DNA from 2 places in the Arthrobacter sp. SLBN-100 genome. Region 2 is predicted to be linked to the other one. Evidence: riboswitches for the same ligand, from Rfam matches in the RefSeq annotation. Region 2 holds a riboswitch; the other holds the start of a gene.

Evidence for each region. Region 2 has a riboswitch for glycine ahead of gcvP (aminomethyl-transferring glycine dehydrogenase). Riboswitches for the same ligand answer to the same signal wherever they lie in the genome.
Region 1: another riboswitch for glycine. It lies ahead of gcvP (aminomethyl-transferring glycine dehydrogenase); the one in region 2 lies ahead of gcvP (aminomethyl-transferring glycine dehydrogenase).

What each region holds. Positions count from the first base shown of each region.
Region 1 is NZ_VFMY01000001.1:2,291,490-2,298,422, forward strand. It holds gene gcvT (glycine cleavage system aminomethyltransferase GcvT) at 1-909, opposite strand, end outside; gene gcvP (aminomethyl-transferring glycine dehydrogenase) at 914-3,796, opposite strand; glycine riboswitch at 3,849-3,956, opposite strand; glycine riboswitch at 3,958-4,055, opposite strand; gene FBY31_RS10775 (GntR family transcriptional regulator) at 4,174-4,842, opposite strand; gene FBY31_RS10780 (ornithine cyclodeaminase family protein) at 4,885-5,871, opposite strand; gene FBY31_RS10785 (amidohydrolase family protein) at 5,957-6,933, opposite strand, start outside.
Region 2 is NZ_VFMY01000001.1:3,847,044-3,853,976, reverse strand. It holds gene gcvT (glycine cleavage system aminomethyltransferase GcvT) at 1-934, opposite strand, end outside; gene gcvP (aminomethyl-transferring glycine dehydrogenase) at 939-3,908, opposite strand; glycine riboswitch at 3,947-4,085, opposite strand; glycine riboswitch at 4,087-4,185, opposite strand; gene FBY31_RS17775 (TetR/AcrR family transcriptional regulator) at 4,278-4,817, opposite strand; gene FBY31_RS17770 (MFS transporter) at 4,884-6,464, shown strand; gene FBY31_RS17765 (Dps family protein) at 6,568-6,933, opposite strand, start outside.

The DNA.
Region 1 (6,933 bases), 1.6 Mb from region 2:
CAGGCCTTTGAGGCCCACGAGCTTGCGCCCGGAGGAACCGGCGCCCAAGGCCTTGAGCTCCGCCAGCACGGCCCTGCCTACGAAGTCCGACTCCTTCTTGAGCGAGACAACCGGGCCCAGCCCGGCCGCGTAGGGGTTGCCCTCGCGGGAGAGCTCGTTGCCGTAGAGCGGCATGCCCGCTTCGAGGCGGAGCGAGTCGCGGCAGGCAAGGCCGGCGGGGATCAGACCGTGGCCGGCGCCAACTTCCAGCAGCGCGTCCCACAGTCCGGCGGCGTCCTCGTTCGGGATGTAGATCTCGAAGCCGTCCTCGCCGGTGTAGCCGGTGCGGGCCAGCAGCAGCTCCTGCACAGTGCCGTTGACGGCGATCCCTACCTCGACCGCCGCGTAGTACTTCAGCTCCGTCACCAGCGGGTGCTGTTCTGCGGGGACCAGTGCCAGGAGGATGGCCTCGGCGTTCGGGCCCTGGACGGCGATGAGGGAGGTCTCGGCGGAGACGTCCTCAACGGTGACGTCAAAGTTGGCAGCCCGTTCGGCCAGTGCCGCGGCAACCGCCCCGGCGTTGCCGGCATTGGGGACCACGAGGTACTTCTGTTCGCCGCGGCGGTAGGAGATGAGGTCGTCGATGATGCCGCCGTCTTCCTGGCAGATCAGCGAGTACTTTGCCTTGCCCACGGCAACGGCGGACAGCTTGCCGGCCAGGGCGTAGTCCAGGAAGGCTGCGGCGTCGGGGCCGGTGACCCAGACTTCGCCCATGTGGGAGAGGTCGAACAGGCCGGCAGCATTGCGGACGGCGTGGTGTTCGGCCAGCTCGGAGCTGTACTTCAGGGGCATCTGCCAGCCGCCGAAGTCGGTGAAGGAGGCGCCGGCAATCTTGTGCTGATCGTACAGCGCGGTGTAGTTCTCACTCATGGTGTTAGCCTTCCAATCCGGTGGTTGAGCCTGTCGAAACCTCGAATTCGGAAAGCGGAGGGCAGGAGCAGACCAGGTTGCGGTCCCCTGCTGCGCCGTCGATCCGGCCGACGGGCGGGAAGTACTTGTCCTGCCGGAGTGAGGCCACCGGGAAGGCGGCCTGCTCGCGCGGGTACGTCCGGTTCCAGTCGGAAGAGACGACGGCGGCTGCCGTGTGGGGTGCGTTGCGCAGCGGGGAGTTCTCCACGGAGAAGTCACCGGCGGCCACCTGGTCGATTTCCTGGCGGATGGTGATCATGGCTTCGATGAAGCGGTCGATCTCCGCGAGGTCCTCGGATTCGGTCGGCTCCACCATGAGCGTGCCTGCCACCGGGAAGGACAGCGTGGGGGCGTGGAAGCCGAAGTCGATGAGGCGCTTGGCTACATCCTCGGCAGTGACACCCGTGCGCGCTGTCAGGTCGCGCAGGTCCAGGATGCACTCGTGCGCCACCAGCCCGCTCTCACCGGTGTAGAGCACGGGGAAGTGCTCGTCCAGGCGGGCGGCGACGTAGTTCGCGGCCAGCAATGCGGACTTGGTGGCCTCGGTGAGGCCCTGCCCGCCCATCAGCTTCACGTAAGCCCAGGAGATGGGCAGCACGCCGGCGGAACCGAAGCGGGATGCGGAGATCGCTACGCCGTGGCCGGCTTCATGCGCAGCCTTGTTGGCGTCGCCCGGCATGAACGGCGCCAGGTGCGCCTTGGCAGCAACAGGTCCGACGCCGGGTCCGCCGCCGCCGTGCGGGATGCAGAACGTCTTGTGCAGGTTCAGGTGGGACACGTCGCCGCCGAACTTGCCCGGCTGCGCCAGACCGACCAGTGCGTTCAGGTTGGCACCGTCAACGTATACCTGGCCGCCGGCCGCGTGAATGGCGTCGCAGACTTCGCGCACATCGGAGTCGTATACACCGTGGGTGGACGGGTAGGTGATCATGATGGCCGAGAGGACGTCCTTGTGGGCCTCGATTTTGGCCTGCAGGTCGGCATGGTCGATGGTGCCGTCGGCAGCAGTAGCCACCACAACAACCGTCATGCCGGCGAGGACGGCGGAGGCGGCGTTGGTGCCGTGCGCCGAGGCGGGGATCAGGCAGACATTGCGCTGTGCCTCGCCCCGGGAGTGGTGGTAGCCGCGGATTGCCAGCAGGCCCGCGAGCTCGCCCTGCGAGCCGGCGTTGGGCTGGATGGACACCTGGTCGTACCCGGTGATCTCGGCGAGGTCGGCTTCCAGGCCGGCAATGAGTTCGCGCCAGCCGGCCGTCTGGGAGTCGGGGGCGAACGGGTGGATTGACGCGAATTCCGGCCAGGAGATGGCTTCCATTTCGGCGGTGGCGTTCAGCTTCATAGTGCAGGAGCCCAGCGGGATCATGGTGCGGTCCAGGGCCAGGTCGCGGTCGGAGAGGCGGCGGATGTAGCGCAGCAGCTGGGTTTCGGACCGGTGGGTGTTGAACACCGGGTGCTGCAGGTAGGTGGAGGTGCGCACCACCGGCTCAGGCAGCTCGAACCCGGCGGCCTCCACAACCGGACCCGCGCCAAAGGCGACGACCACCGCGGAGAGGACCTCCGGCGTCGTGGTTTCATCAACTGACACGCCGACTGTGTCCGGGTCGATGAGGCGCAGGTTGACGCCGCGGGCTTCGGCGGCGGTAATGACCTTGGCTGCCTTGCCGGGCACGCGCACGGTGATGGTGTCGAAGAAGGTGTCGCTGACCAGTTCGCGGCCGGCGATCTTCAGCGTGGCGGCGAGGGCTCGGGCGTTGTTGTGGACGGTTTCGGCGATCGCCTTCAGCCCGTCCGGGCCGTGGTAGACGGCGTAGAAGGACGAGACGATGGCGAGCAGGGCCTGTGCGGTGCAGATGTTGGAGGTGGCCTTCTCGCGCCGGATGTGCTGCTCGCGGGTCTGGAGGGCCAGGCGGTAGGCGGGAACGCCGGCGTTGTCCTTCGAAACGCCTACGATGCGGCCGGGGAGGGTGCGTTCCATGCCTTCGCGGACGGCCATGTAGGCGGCGTGGGGTCCGCCGAAGAACAGCGGCACGCCCAGGCGCTGGGTGGAGCCGACGGCGATGTCCGCGCCCTGCTCTCCCGGCGGGGTGATGAGGGTGAGGGCCAGGAGGTCGGCGGCGACGGTGACCAGGGCGCCGCGGTCTTTGGCCTCGGCGATGACGGAGGTCTGGTCCCAGACCCGGCCGGAGACGCCGGGCTGCTGGAGGACCACGCCGTTGATGTCGCCGTCGGGCAGTCCGTTGGTGAGGTCGGCGATTTCCACCTCGAAGCCGAGGGCTTCGGCGCGGCCCAGCACGATGGCGATGGTCTGCGGAAGGAGGTCGGCGTCGAGGACGGTCTTGCCGTCCTTCGCGGTCTTGTTCTTGTTGGCCCTGCGCATCAGGAGCACGGCTTCGGCGACGGCGGTGGCTTCGTCCAGGAGGGAGGCGTTGGCCACCGGGAGCGCGGTGAGGTCCTGGACCATGGTCTGGAAGTTGAGCAGCGCCTCGAGCCGGCCCTGGGAAATCTCCGGCTGATAAGGGGTGTAGGCGGTGTACCAGGCGGGAGCTTCGAGGACGTTGCGGCGGATCACCGGCGGGGTCACGGTGTCGTAGTAGCCCTGGCCGATCATCTGCACGGCCATCTTGTTCTTGCCCGCCAGCTTGCGGAGCTCGGCTAGAACCTGGACTTCGCTCAGGGCGCTCTCGAGGGTGAGGGGCTTGTCCTGGCGGATGGAATCGGGAACGGCGCTGTCGACCACGCCATCGAGGCTGTCGTAGCCGACGGCCTTGAGCATGGTGTCGATGTCGGACTGGCGGCGTGCGCCGATATGGCGGTCTGCGAAGGTGGTGGGGGACGATTGAACCGTCATGAGAGGAACTCCATAATTCAGGTGGCGCCTAAGCACCACGTTGATTCGGGTTCCTCCCCGCTCTGTATTGGACCTGAGAGTTTTGCGTTGCCCTGCCGTTTCGCAGGACGCCACTTGCACCGTCGGTGAGTCCGGTTGCCCGGACTGCTTTCCAGAGTTGCCTTGCCGCGGCGGTACGTGGGCCTGAGAGATTCCTGGGGAGGGTTTGCTCCTACGGCGCCTGCTGAACGTACCGGCAGGACTCTCCCGCCGCAGATCATTAGCATGTGCCACTGGTGGGTGACACGGCTCACACCCTACAGGTTGCGGGGGCGGGATGCAAAATCCGCGCGGTTTCAAGGCGCACGTACGACGGCGGACACGCCGCCGTCGCGGGCCTACTGTTCAGGCAGCCGCCCGGCAAGTCCCCGGAGGGAGGGTTCCCGGCCCAGCTCCACATGGGCAAACGCCAGCGCTGCCGCAAGTTCGGCTCTGCCGTCATAGATCGCCTTGCATAGGCTTAGATGCTCTGCGCACTGAACCAGGGGGTCGCGGTGCCCGGTCAGGGTAAAGAGCCACTGCATCCTGCCCAGGAGCGGCTTCATGGAGTACTCCAGCAATGCGTTGCCGCCCATCGAGACGATCTCTGCATGCAGGGCCGTGTTGCTCAGCGGGATTTGCGCGTGGTCGTGGCGCAGGGTCGCTTCTTCGGCCCGGTCCATCATCTGCTGGAGGCGCGCCGAGGACTCCCCCCGCGCGGCGGCCTGGGCGGCGAGCCGCGCGGCGAGGACTTCGAGGCTGAGCCGGACATCAAAGAGTTCGTTGACGTCCCTCAGGGTGATCTGCTTGACGGTGGCCCCGCGCCGCGGAGAGGTGTCAATGAAGCCTTCGGCTTCCAGCAGCTGGAGGGCTTCGCGGACGGGTACCCGGGAAACGTCCAAGGCCTGGGACAGCTCGCGTTCCCTAAGCCGGGAGCCGGGCGCGAAGTCACCCGAGATGATCAGCTCGCGGATCCGTGCCCGGGTAGCGTCAGCCGAGGACGCGGGTGAGTCCGCATGGACAGTCAATGATGCCTCCCGTTGATTCCGGCGCCCTGCTTCGATGCCGCCTCAGTTATTCAGCTCCACATGGGTGCCGATCCCCTGGTCAAGTGCAGCGTCATACAGGAGCCGCCCGATCGCAAGGTCCTGCAGGCCGATACCCACCGAGTTGAACAAGGTTATGTCCTCATCCCCCAGACGGCCTGCTTTTGTCCCAGCCGCCACGTCACCAAGTTCTGCTTCCACATCCTCGAAGCCCATGGCGCCTTCCGTTACCGGGATGATCAGCCCCCCGGACTTGGCCCTTGCTGTAGCGAGGCTGTCCACGAAAACCCGCGCCCGGACCATGCCCGCTGAGTCAACTTCCCGGTGGTCCGGCCGCGGACGGGATCCGACGGCGTTAACGTGCAGTCCGGGCTGGAACCACTCCCCTTTGACCAATGGCTCAACCGCTGGCGTGAGGGTGCACAGCACGTCCGAGCCCTCGACGACCTCCCGCACGCTGGCGGCCCGCGTAATGTTCAGCCCGTAACAGGAAATTTCGTCGCAGAAGGCAGCGACGGTCTCAGTGGAACGGGACCACACCACCACGTTTCTCATTGGCAGCACGGCCAGCATGGCTTCCACATGGGCCACCGCCAAGGCGCCTGCCCCCACCAGCCCCAAGGTGGTGCTGCGGGGCCTCGCAAGGAGCTTCGTTGCCACCGCGCTGGCTGCCGCGGTGCGGACCCGGGTGGGAACTTTACCGTCCAGGATGGCCAGGGTTTCACCGGTCAGCTGGGAGACGAGCATGATGGTGGACCGCTGGGTAGGCAGGCTGGCCGCACCGTTGGACGGGATGTCCGCCAGCAGTTTCACTGACGCCAACTCCTCCGCTTCGGACAGCGCCGCCATCGGCAGGAACCTCGCATCCGAGGACGGGAGGAGGAGCGAATCCGGGGCAGGCTGGACGGCAGTGCCTCGGCTGAGCCCGGCAAAGACGCGTTCGACGGCGGCAATGGTCCCGGGCATGTCGGCCAGGGCCTGGAGCTCGGACGCTTTAAGGATCAGGGTCATAGGGAATGGCTTTCTGAATGGAAGGGCGCGTTGGCCTTGGCGGGCAGGGCGGGCCGGATAACCGGGCCCCTGGAGGTCAGGCTGGTCAGAGGTCATTCCGAACAAGGACTCCCTGCGCCACCACGGCCCGGATTCCTTCCAGGGCGGAGCCGCTGGCCAAGGGATCCGAGTCCACAATGATGGCGTCCGCGAAGGAACCGCGCATCAACCGGCCGGCGTTTTCACTCCAGCCGAGCAGCGCGGCGGCATTGACTGTCGCGGCCCTCAGGGCGTCCAGCGGCGAAAGCCCGGCCTCACTCAACAGACGCACTTCCGTGCCGATCGGTGTCACGTCTGATCCGAAGGAGTCCGTACCCGCAACGACGGTCACGCCGGCATCATGAGCAGCTTTCACGGCTGCTTTGATGATGGGGGTGTACTCCTTGCCGCGGGCGGCAAGGATCGGGTTGGACGAGCCCGCCATGCTGGTGATGGCGTCCATGGTCGGCGTGAAATACGTCCCCTGGCTGGCCATCCGGGAGATGGTCTCTTCGCTGACAAAGACGCCGTGCTCGATGCTGCGCACACCGGCCCGGACCGCGCCGTCTATCCCTTGGGCACTGTAGGCATGGCACAGCACGCCCGCGTTGCTTGCGGCCTTGACCACGGCGGAGAGCTGATCGTAGTTGTAGACCAGCTCGCGGGGATCCTGCTCCGGCAGGCCCGCGCGGGGGTTGGCCCTCGTCTTAATCACCTGCGCGCCGCGCTTCAGGTTGATGCGGGTGAGGTAGGCGAGGTCGCCCGGTTCCGTGACTCCCCCCGTCAGGGAAGCCAGGGGTGCAAGATCCGGGTCGGCGAGGAGCGAGTCCCCCAGTTCGGGTGAAATGAACAGGCCGGCCGGGCTCATCCGCGGCGAAGCGCCGGCGGCCCAGGCAGGCAGGGCGGCCAAGGCGACGTCCTGGTAGAAGCTGCTCGAACCGCTCCTGACGCTGGTTGCTCCGCCCTGCAGGATGGCGCGCGCATCAGACAGCGCGTTCGCATGGACGTGCACATCGATGAGGCCGGGAACGACCCAGCGACCGG
Region 2 (6,933 bases):
CGCGGCGGCCCAATCCCTTGAGCCCGACGAGCCTGCGCCCGGTGGTGCTGCCGGCGCCGGCTTCCTTTTTGGCCGCCAGTGCGGCCTTGCCGACGAAGTCGCCTTCCTTGGACAGCGCGACGACGGGTCCCAGGCCTGCTGCGAACGGGTCACCCTGCAGGGAGAGTTCGTTGCCGTAGAGCGGCATCCCCGCTTCGAGCCGGAGGGAGTCGCGGGAGGCGAGGCCGGCGGGCGTCAGCTCCCCGTCGTCTGCGATGGCGACGAGCGCCCGCCAAAGGCCGGGGGCGTCGTCGTTGGACACGAAGATCTCAAACCCGTCCTCGCCGGTGTAGCCGGTGCGGGCGAGCAGCAGGTCCACGCCGGTACCTCCAACGAGGATCGGAACCTCTACGGCGGCGTAGTACTTCAGGCCGGTCACCAGGCTGTGCTTGTCGGCAGGGACCAGCCGGAGCAGCAGTTCCTGCGCCTTGGGGCCCTGGACCGCGATCAAGGATGTGGCCGCGGAGGCGTCATTGACTTCGGCATCGAATCCTGCAGCCCGCTCGGCCAGGGCAGCGGCCACCACTCCCGCGTTGCCTGCGTTGGGGACCACAAGGAAAACATCGGTGCCGTCGGCAGCTGCGGGCCGGCGGTACACGATGAGGTCGTCGATGATGCCGCCGGCCTCGTTGCAGATCAGCGAGTACTTGGCCTTGCCCACCGGCATGGCGGAAATCTTTCCCGCCAGGGCGTAGTCCAGGAACGCAGGGGCGTCCGGCCCTGTCACCCAGACCTCGCCCATGTGGGAGAGGTCGAACAGCCCGGCACTCTTGCGGACGGCGTGGTGCTCGGCGAGCTCCGAGCTGTACTTCAGGGGCATCTGCCAGCCGCCGAAGTCGGTAAAGGAGGCACCCAGCTTCTTGTGTTCCTCGTAAAGAGCGGTGTTCTCGGTCATGCGATCAGCCTTCCGAGCCGGTGGTTGAGCTCGTCGAAACCTCGAACTCGGAAAGCGGCGGGCAGGAGCAGATCAGGTTCCGGTCGCCGGCCGCGCCGTCGATGCGGCCCACCGGCGGGAAGTACTTGTCCTGCCGGAGCGACTTCACCGGGAACACCGCCTGCTCGCGCGGGTAGGCGCGGTTCCAGTCGGAGGAGATTGCGGCGGCTGCCGTGTGGGGTGCGTTGCGCAGCGGGCTGTCGGTCACGGAGAACTCACCGTGGGCCACTTGGTCGATCTCGGCGCGGATGGAAATCATGGCCTCAATGAAGCGGTCGATCTCGCCGAGGTCTTCAGACTCGGTGGGTTCCACCATCAGGGTGCCCGCAACGGGGAACGCCAGGGTGGGGGCGTGGAAACCGTAGTCGATGAGGCGCTTGGCCACATCCTCGGCGGTGACACCCGTCTTGGCGGTCAGCTCGCGCAGGTCCAGGATGCACTCGTGTGCCACCAGGCCGCCTTCTCCCGTGTACAGGACCGGGAAGAAGTCGTTCAGGCGGGCGGCGATGTAGTTCGCGGCGAGCAGCGCGGACTTGGTTGCTTCGGTGAGTCCCTGTCCGCCCATGAGCTTCACGTAGGCCCAGGAAATCGGCAGAACGCCGGCGGAACCGTACTTGGAGGCAGAGATCGGGACGTCGTCGCCTTCGATCCAGGTGGCCGCGTTGCCGGGCATAAAGGGTGCCAAATGCGCCTTCGCAGCAACCGGGCCGACACCGGGTCCGCCGCCGCCGTGCGGGATGCAGAACGTCTTGTGCAGGTTCAGGTGGGACACGTCGCCGCCGAACTTGCCCGGCTGGGCCAGGCCGACCAGGGCGTTGAGGTTGGCGCCGTCAATGTAGACCTGGCCGCCTGCGGCGTGGATGGCGTCGCAGACTTCGCGGACGTCAGCGTCGTACACGCCGTGCGTGGACGGATAGGTGATCATGATGCAGGACAGGGCGTCCCTGTGGGCCTCGATCTTGGCGTACAGGTCGGCATGGTCGATGGTGCCGTCCGGCGCCGTGGCCACCACAACAACCTTCATGCCGGCGAGGACGGCGGAGGCGGCGTTGGTGCCGTGCGCCGAAGCCGGGATGAGGCAGACGTTGCGCTGCTGATCGCCCCGGGAGTGGTGGTAACCACGGATGGCCAGCAGGCCCGCGAGTTCGCCCTGGGACCCGGCGTTGGGCTGGATGGACACCTGGTCGTACCCGGTGATCTCGGTCAGCTGGGCTTCCAGGTCCGCGATCAGCTCGCGCCAGCCTTCGGTCTGGGAGTCGGGTGCGAACGGGTGGATGGACGCGAACTCGGGCCAGGAGATGGCCTCCATTTCGGCTGTGGCGTTCAGCTTCATGGTGCAGGAACCCAGCGGGATCATGGTGCGGTCCAGGGCCAGGTCCCGGTCGCTGAGCTTCCGGATGTAGCGCAGCAGCTGCGTCTCAGACCGGTAGGTGTTGAACACCGGGTGCTGCAGGAAGTCGGAGGAACGTTCGACGGCGGCATCCAGGGCAAAGGCAGTGTCAGTGCCGGCAGCCGCGTCAGCCAGGCCGGCACCAAAGGCGCCCAGGACGCCGTCGACGACTGCCGGCGTCGTGGTTTCGTCGGTGGAGAAGCCCACCGTGTCCCCATCGATGCTCCGCAGGTTGATGCCCTTGGCCTCGGCGGCAGCGACGATGCCGGCGGCCTTGCCCGGAACGGAGACCGTGACGGTGTCGAAGAAACTGGTGTGCAGCACGTCGAAACCGGCCGCCTTAAGCGAGGCGGCAAGGTTCTTCGCGTGGGCGTGGGCAGCCCGGGCGATAGCCTTCAGGCCCTCGGGACCGTGGTACACCGCGTACATTGACGCCACGATGGCCAGCAGCGCCTGGGCGGTGCAGATGTTCGAGGTGGCCTTCTCGCGGCGGATGTGCTGCTCGCGGGTCTGCAGGGCAAGGCGGTAGGCAGGTACTCCCGCGGAGTCCTTGGAGACACCCACCAGGCGGCCGGGCATGGACCGCTCCAGGCCTTTCTGCACCGCCATGTAGGCCGCGTGCGGGCCGCCGTAGAACAGCGGCACGCCGAAGCGCTGCGCCGACCCCACGGCGATGTCCGCCCCCTGCTCGCCGGGAGGCGTGATGAGGGTGAGGGCCAGCAGGTCCGCCGCCACTGTGACCAGGGCGCCGCGTTCCTTGGTGTCGGCGATGACGGCGCTGTGGTCAAAGACCCGGCCGGAGGCGCCGGGCTGCTGCAGGACCACACCGTTGATGACGCCGTCAGGAAGGCCCTTGGACAGGTCCGCCACCTCGACCTCGAAGCCCAGCGCCTCAGCGCGGCCCTTCACGATGGCGATGGTCTGCGGCAGGCAATCGGAGTCCAGCACCGTCTTGCCGTCCCGGGCATCCTTGTTCTTGTTGGCCCTGCGCATCATCAGCACGGCCTCGGCCACCGCGGTGGCTTCGTCCAGCAGGGAGGCGTTGGCGATGGGCAGCCCCACGAGGTCCTGGACCATGGTCTGGAAGTTCAGCAGCGCCTCGAGCCGGCCTTGGGAAATCTCGGGCTGGTAGGGCGTGTAGGCGGTGTACCAGGCCGGACCCTCAAGGATGTTGCGGCGGATCACCGGCGGCGTCACGGTGTCGTAGTAGCCCTGGCCAATCATCTGCACCGCGGTCTTGTTCTTCGCGGCCAGCCGGCGCAGTTCAGCGAGCGCTTCCACCTCGCTCAGGGCGCCGTCCAGTTCCAGTGCAGAATCCTGGCGGATGTCCTTGGGCACGGCGGTGTCAACCAGTGCGTCCACGGTGTCGTAGCCCACGGCCTTGAGCATGGTGTCGACGTCGGCCTGGCGGCGGGCGCCGATGTGCCGGTCAACAAAGGTGGCAGCCGGAGCAGTGGCGGCTGGAGCGGAGGCTGGGGAGGCGGTGGCCGGGATGGCGGAGGCTGGGATGGCGGAGGCCGGAGATACAGTCACGAGGAACTCCATAACTAAGGCGGCGCAGGGTACGCCGCATCGATTCGGGTCCTCCCCGCTCTGTAACTGGACCTGAGAGTTTCCGCGGTGCCTGCTTGCGCAAGCCCCGCTTGCACCGTCGGTGAGCACAGCAGTCCAAGTATCCGGGACCGGATACGGGGGCGGACAGCGTGCTGCTTTCCAGAGGTGCCTCGCCGCGGCGGTACATGGGCCTGTGAGATTCCTGGGGAGGTATTGCTCCTACGGCGCCTGCTTGTACCTTCTGGCAGAACTCTCCCGCCGCAGATCAAAGGCTATTCATTTGGGTTGTCCGGGCGCGCCCGGAGGCGGCCCGCACATAGACCAATTCTCCTATGCCGCCTGCTGTGGAGCAAATGGCAGCTAACCCCTGAGCCGCTCGACGGCGGCCAGGAGTTGGTCCACTTCCGCCTGCCGGTTGCCGGCCTTTCCGGACGGCCCGCTCTCCCACATGGCGTTGAAGTACAGCCCGTCCCCCATGTAAAGCACGGCTTTTGCCATTCCCGGGCCAACATCCTTGCCGATGAGCTCCAGCCACTGTTGCTGGATTGCGGCGAAGCGTCGGCGGGCCTCCTCGTGGGCCACTTCAGCGAGGCGCGTGGCAGCCACGAAGGACCTGTCCATAGGGGTGTCGGACCAGAGCGATGACCGGATGAAATAGGCCGCCGCACCTTCGGGCGCCGCCGCCATGTCAGCAAGGTCCTCCCCCGCCAGGCGGTCCAGCCGCTCGAGGGTTGCCGCGATCAGCGCCTCCTTGTTGGGGAAGTGGTACAGCAGCCCGCCCTTGGAGACGCCTGCCCGTTTCGCCACCGCGTCCAGGGTGGCGGCGCGCTCCCCCACGTCGATCAGGAGTTCTTCAAAGGCATCGAGGACTGCATCTCGCGCGACGGGTTTTCTGGCCATGGTTCCAATCATGCATGGTCCGGATTCCATTTCTTAACTGAACCGTCTGGACGGTACAGTTCACGGATGACCGCTTCCTCCACCCCGCAACAGGACCGAACCCCGCTGAAGGCCCCGGCGGCCCGGCCATCCGCTCCAGCCCCGGGCACTTGGCGCGACTGGCTCGCCCTGGGACTGCTGATGTTCCCGGTCCTCCTCGTCGCCGTCGACAACACAGCCCTGACATTTGCACTGCCCGCGATTGCCGGAGCCTTAGGCACCTCGGGCGTGGAACTTCTGTGGATCGTGGACGCCTACCCTCTGGTGCTGGCGGGACTGCTCGTTGCCATGGGGAGCCTGGGAGACCGGATCGGACGGCGCCGGCTGCTGATCGTCGGCAGCATCGGCTTCGCCGCAGTATCAGCCGCAACGGCCTTCGCCCCCAGCGCCGGCTGGCTGATAGCGGGCCGCGCCTCCCTGGGCTTCTTCGGGGCGATGCTGATGCCCTCCACACTGTCCCTGATCCGCAACATCTTCCCGGATCCCAACCGACGTCGGCTGGCCATCGCCATCTGGGCCGCCGGGTTCTCCGGCGGAGCTGCCCTGGGTCCGATCTTCGGCGGCTGTCTGGTGGAACGCTTCTGGTGGGGAGCAGTCCTCCTGGTGGCGGTGCCCATCATGCTGCCCCTGCTGGCCTTCGGCCCGGCGTTCATCCCGGAGTCCCGGGACCCTACGCCGGGAAAGGTGGACGGGGCGAGCATCCTGCTCTCACTGCTGACCATGGTGCCAGTGGTGTACGGCATCAAGGAATACGCCACCGAAGGCACGGGCCCCTTGACCCTGGGAAGCATAGCCTTCGGCCTGGCCATGGGCGCAGCCTTCGTTCGCCGGCAACAGCGGCTGAGCAGCCCCTTGCTGGACATGTCCCTGTTCCGGAACCCGGTGTTCAGCATGGCCATCACGGCGAACATCCTTGCCCTGTTCTCCTTCAACGGCTTTATCCTCTTCCTGGCCCAGCACCTGCAGCTGCTCGAAGGCATGTCCCCTTCGGCCGCAGGAATGGCCATGATTCCGGCGCTGGTGGCTACCGTGACGGCGGGCCTCGCGGTGGTGCCCCTGGTCCGCAAGATCCGGCCCGGCTTCGTGGTGGCAGCCGGACTGGGCCTGAGCGCCGCGGGGTACAGCCTGGTGACCTTCGGCAGCCCTTTCAACGGGTCGGGGCTTCTGCTCGCGGCCCTGCTGGTCCTGGCGCTGGGCGTGGGGACCGCGGAGACTATCTCCAACGACCTCATCCTTGGCAGCGTTCCGGCGGAAAAATCCGGCGCGGCCTCGGCCATCTCGGAGACAGGGTACGAGGTAGGCGCCTTGCTCGGCACCGCCGTGCTGGGCTCGATCCTGACGGCCTCCTACCAGCACAACCTGCAGCTTCCCGCCGGCCTCCCGGGGGCCGCCAGCGGCGGGAGTGCTGCACGTGCCGGCCAGACCCTCGCCGGAGCCATGGAACTGGCGGCCGGATTGCCTGCTCCACTGGCCGACGCCGTCCGGCAGGCCGCCGGCGCCGCCTTCGACTCGGGCGTGCATGTCACTGCGGCGATCGGGCTGGTACTGATGGCGACGGCGGCAGTACTTGCCGCCGTCGTCCTCCGGAAAGTGCCCAAGGCCGAATAGGGGCAAACATCCCGCTGGCATGCTGGCGGGTAAAAAGCAGCGCCCGGCGCCGGACAGGGAGTCCGGCGCCGGGCGCTGAATACTTTGTGTGTGCCGGGACGGGCTACTTCGCGTCAGGGGCAGTGACGCTGGCAGAGGCCTTCATGGTCTCGGCGTTCACCATCCATGCGAACTGCTCGAGTTTGGCAATGAACTCGTGCAGGAGGTCCGCGGTGGTGGGATCCTCCTCGTCCACTTCGTCATGGACCTTCCTCATGGTGCCCGCGGCAGCTTCAAGGGCGGCAACAATGCGTTCGATTGCGTCCTTGGTGCTGATGAGGCCCGCAGGAAAAGGAGCGAGGCTTGTGGATTCAGCCACGGTGGAGCTGCGCCCGTCCGGCAGGGCGTGCAGTGCCCGCATCCGCTCGGCAGCATCATCGGCAAACTGGCGGGCGGCGTCCACGATCTCATCCAACTGCAGGTGAAGGTC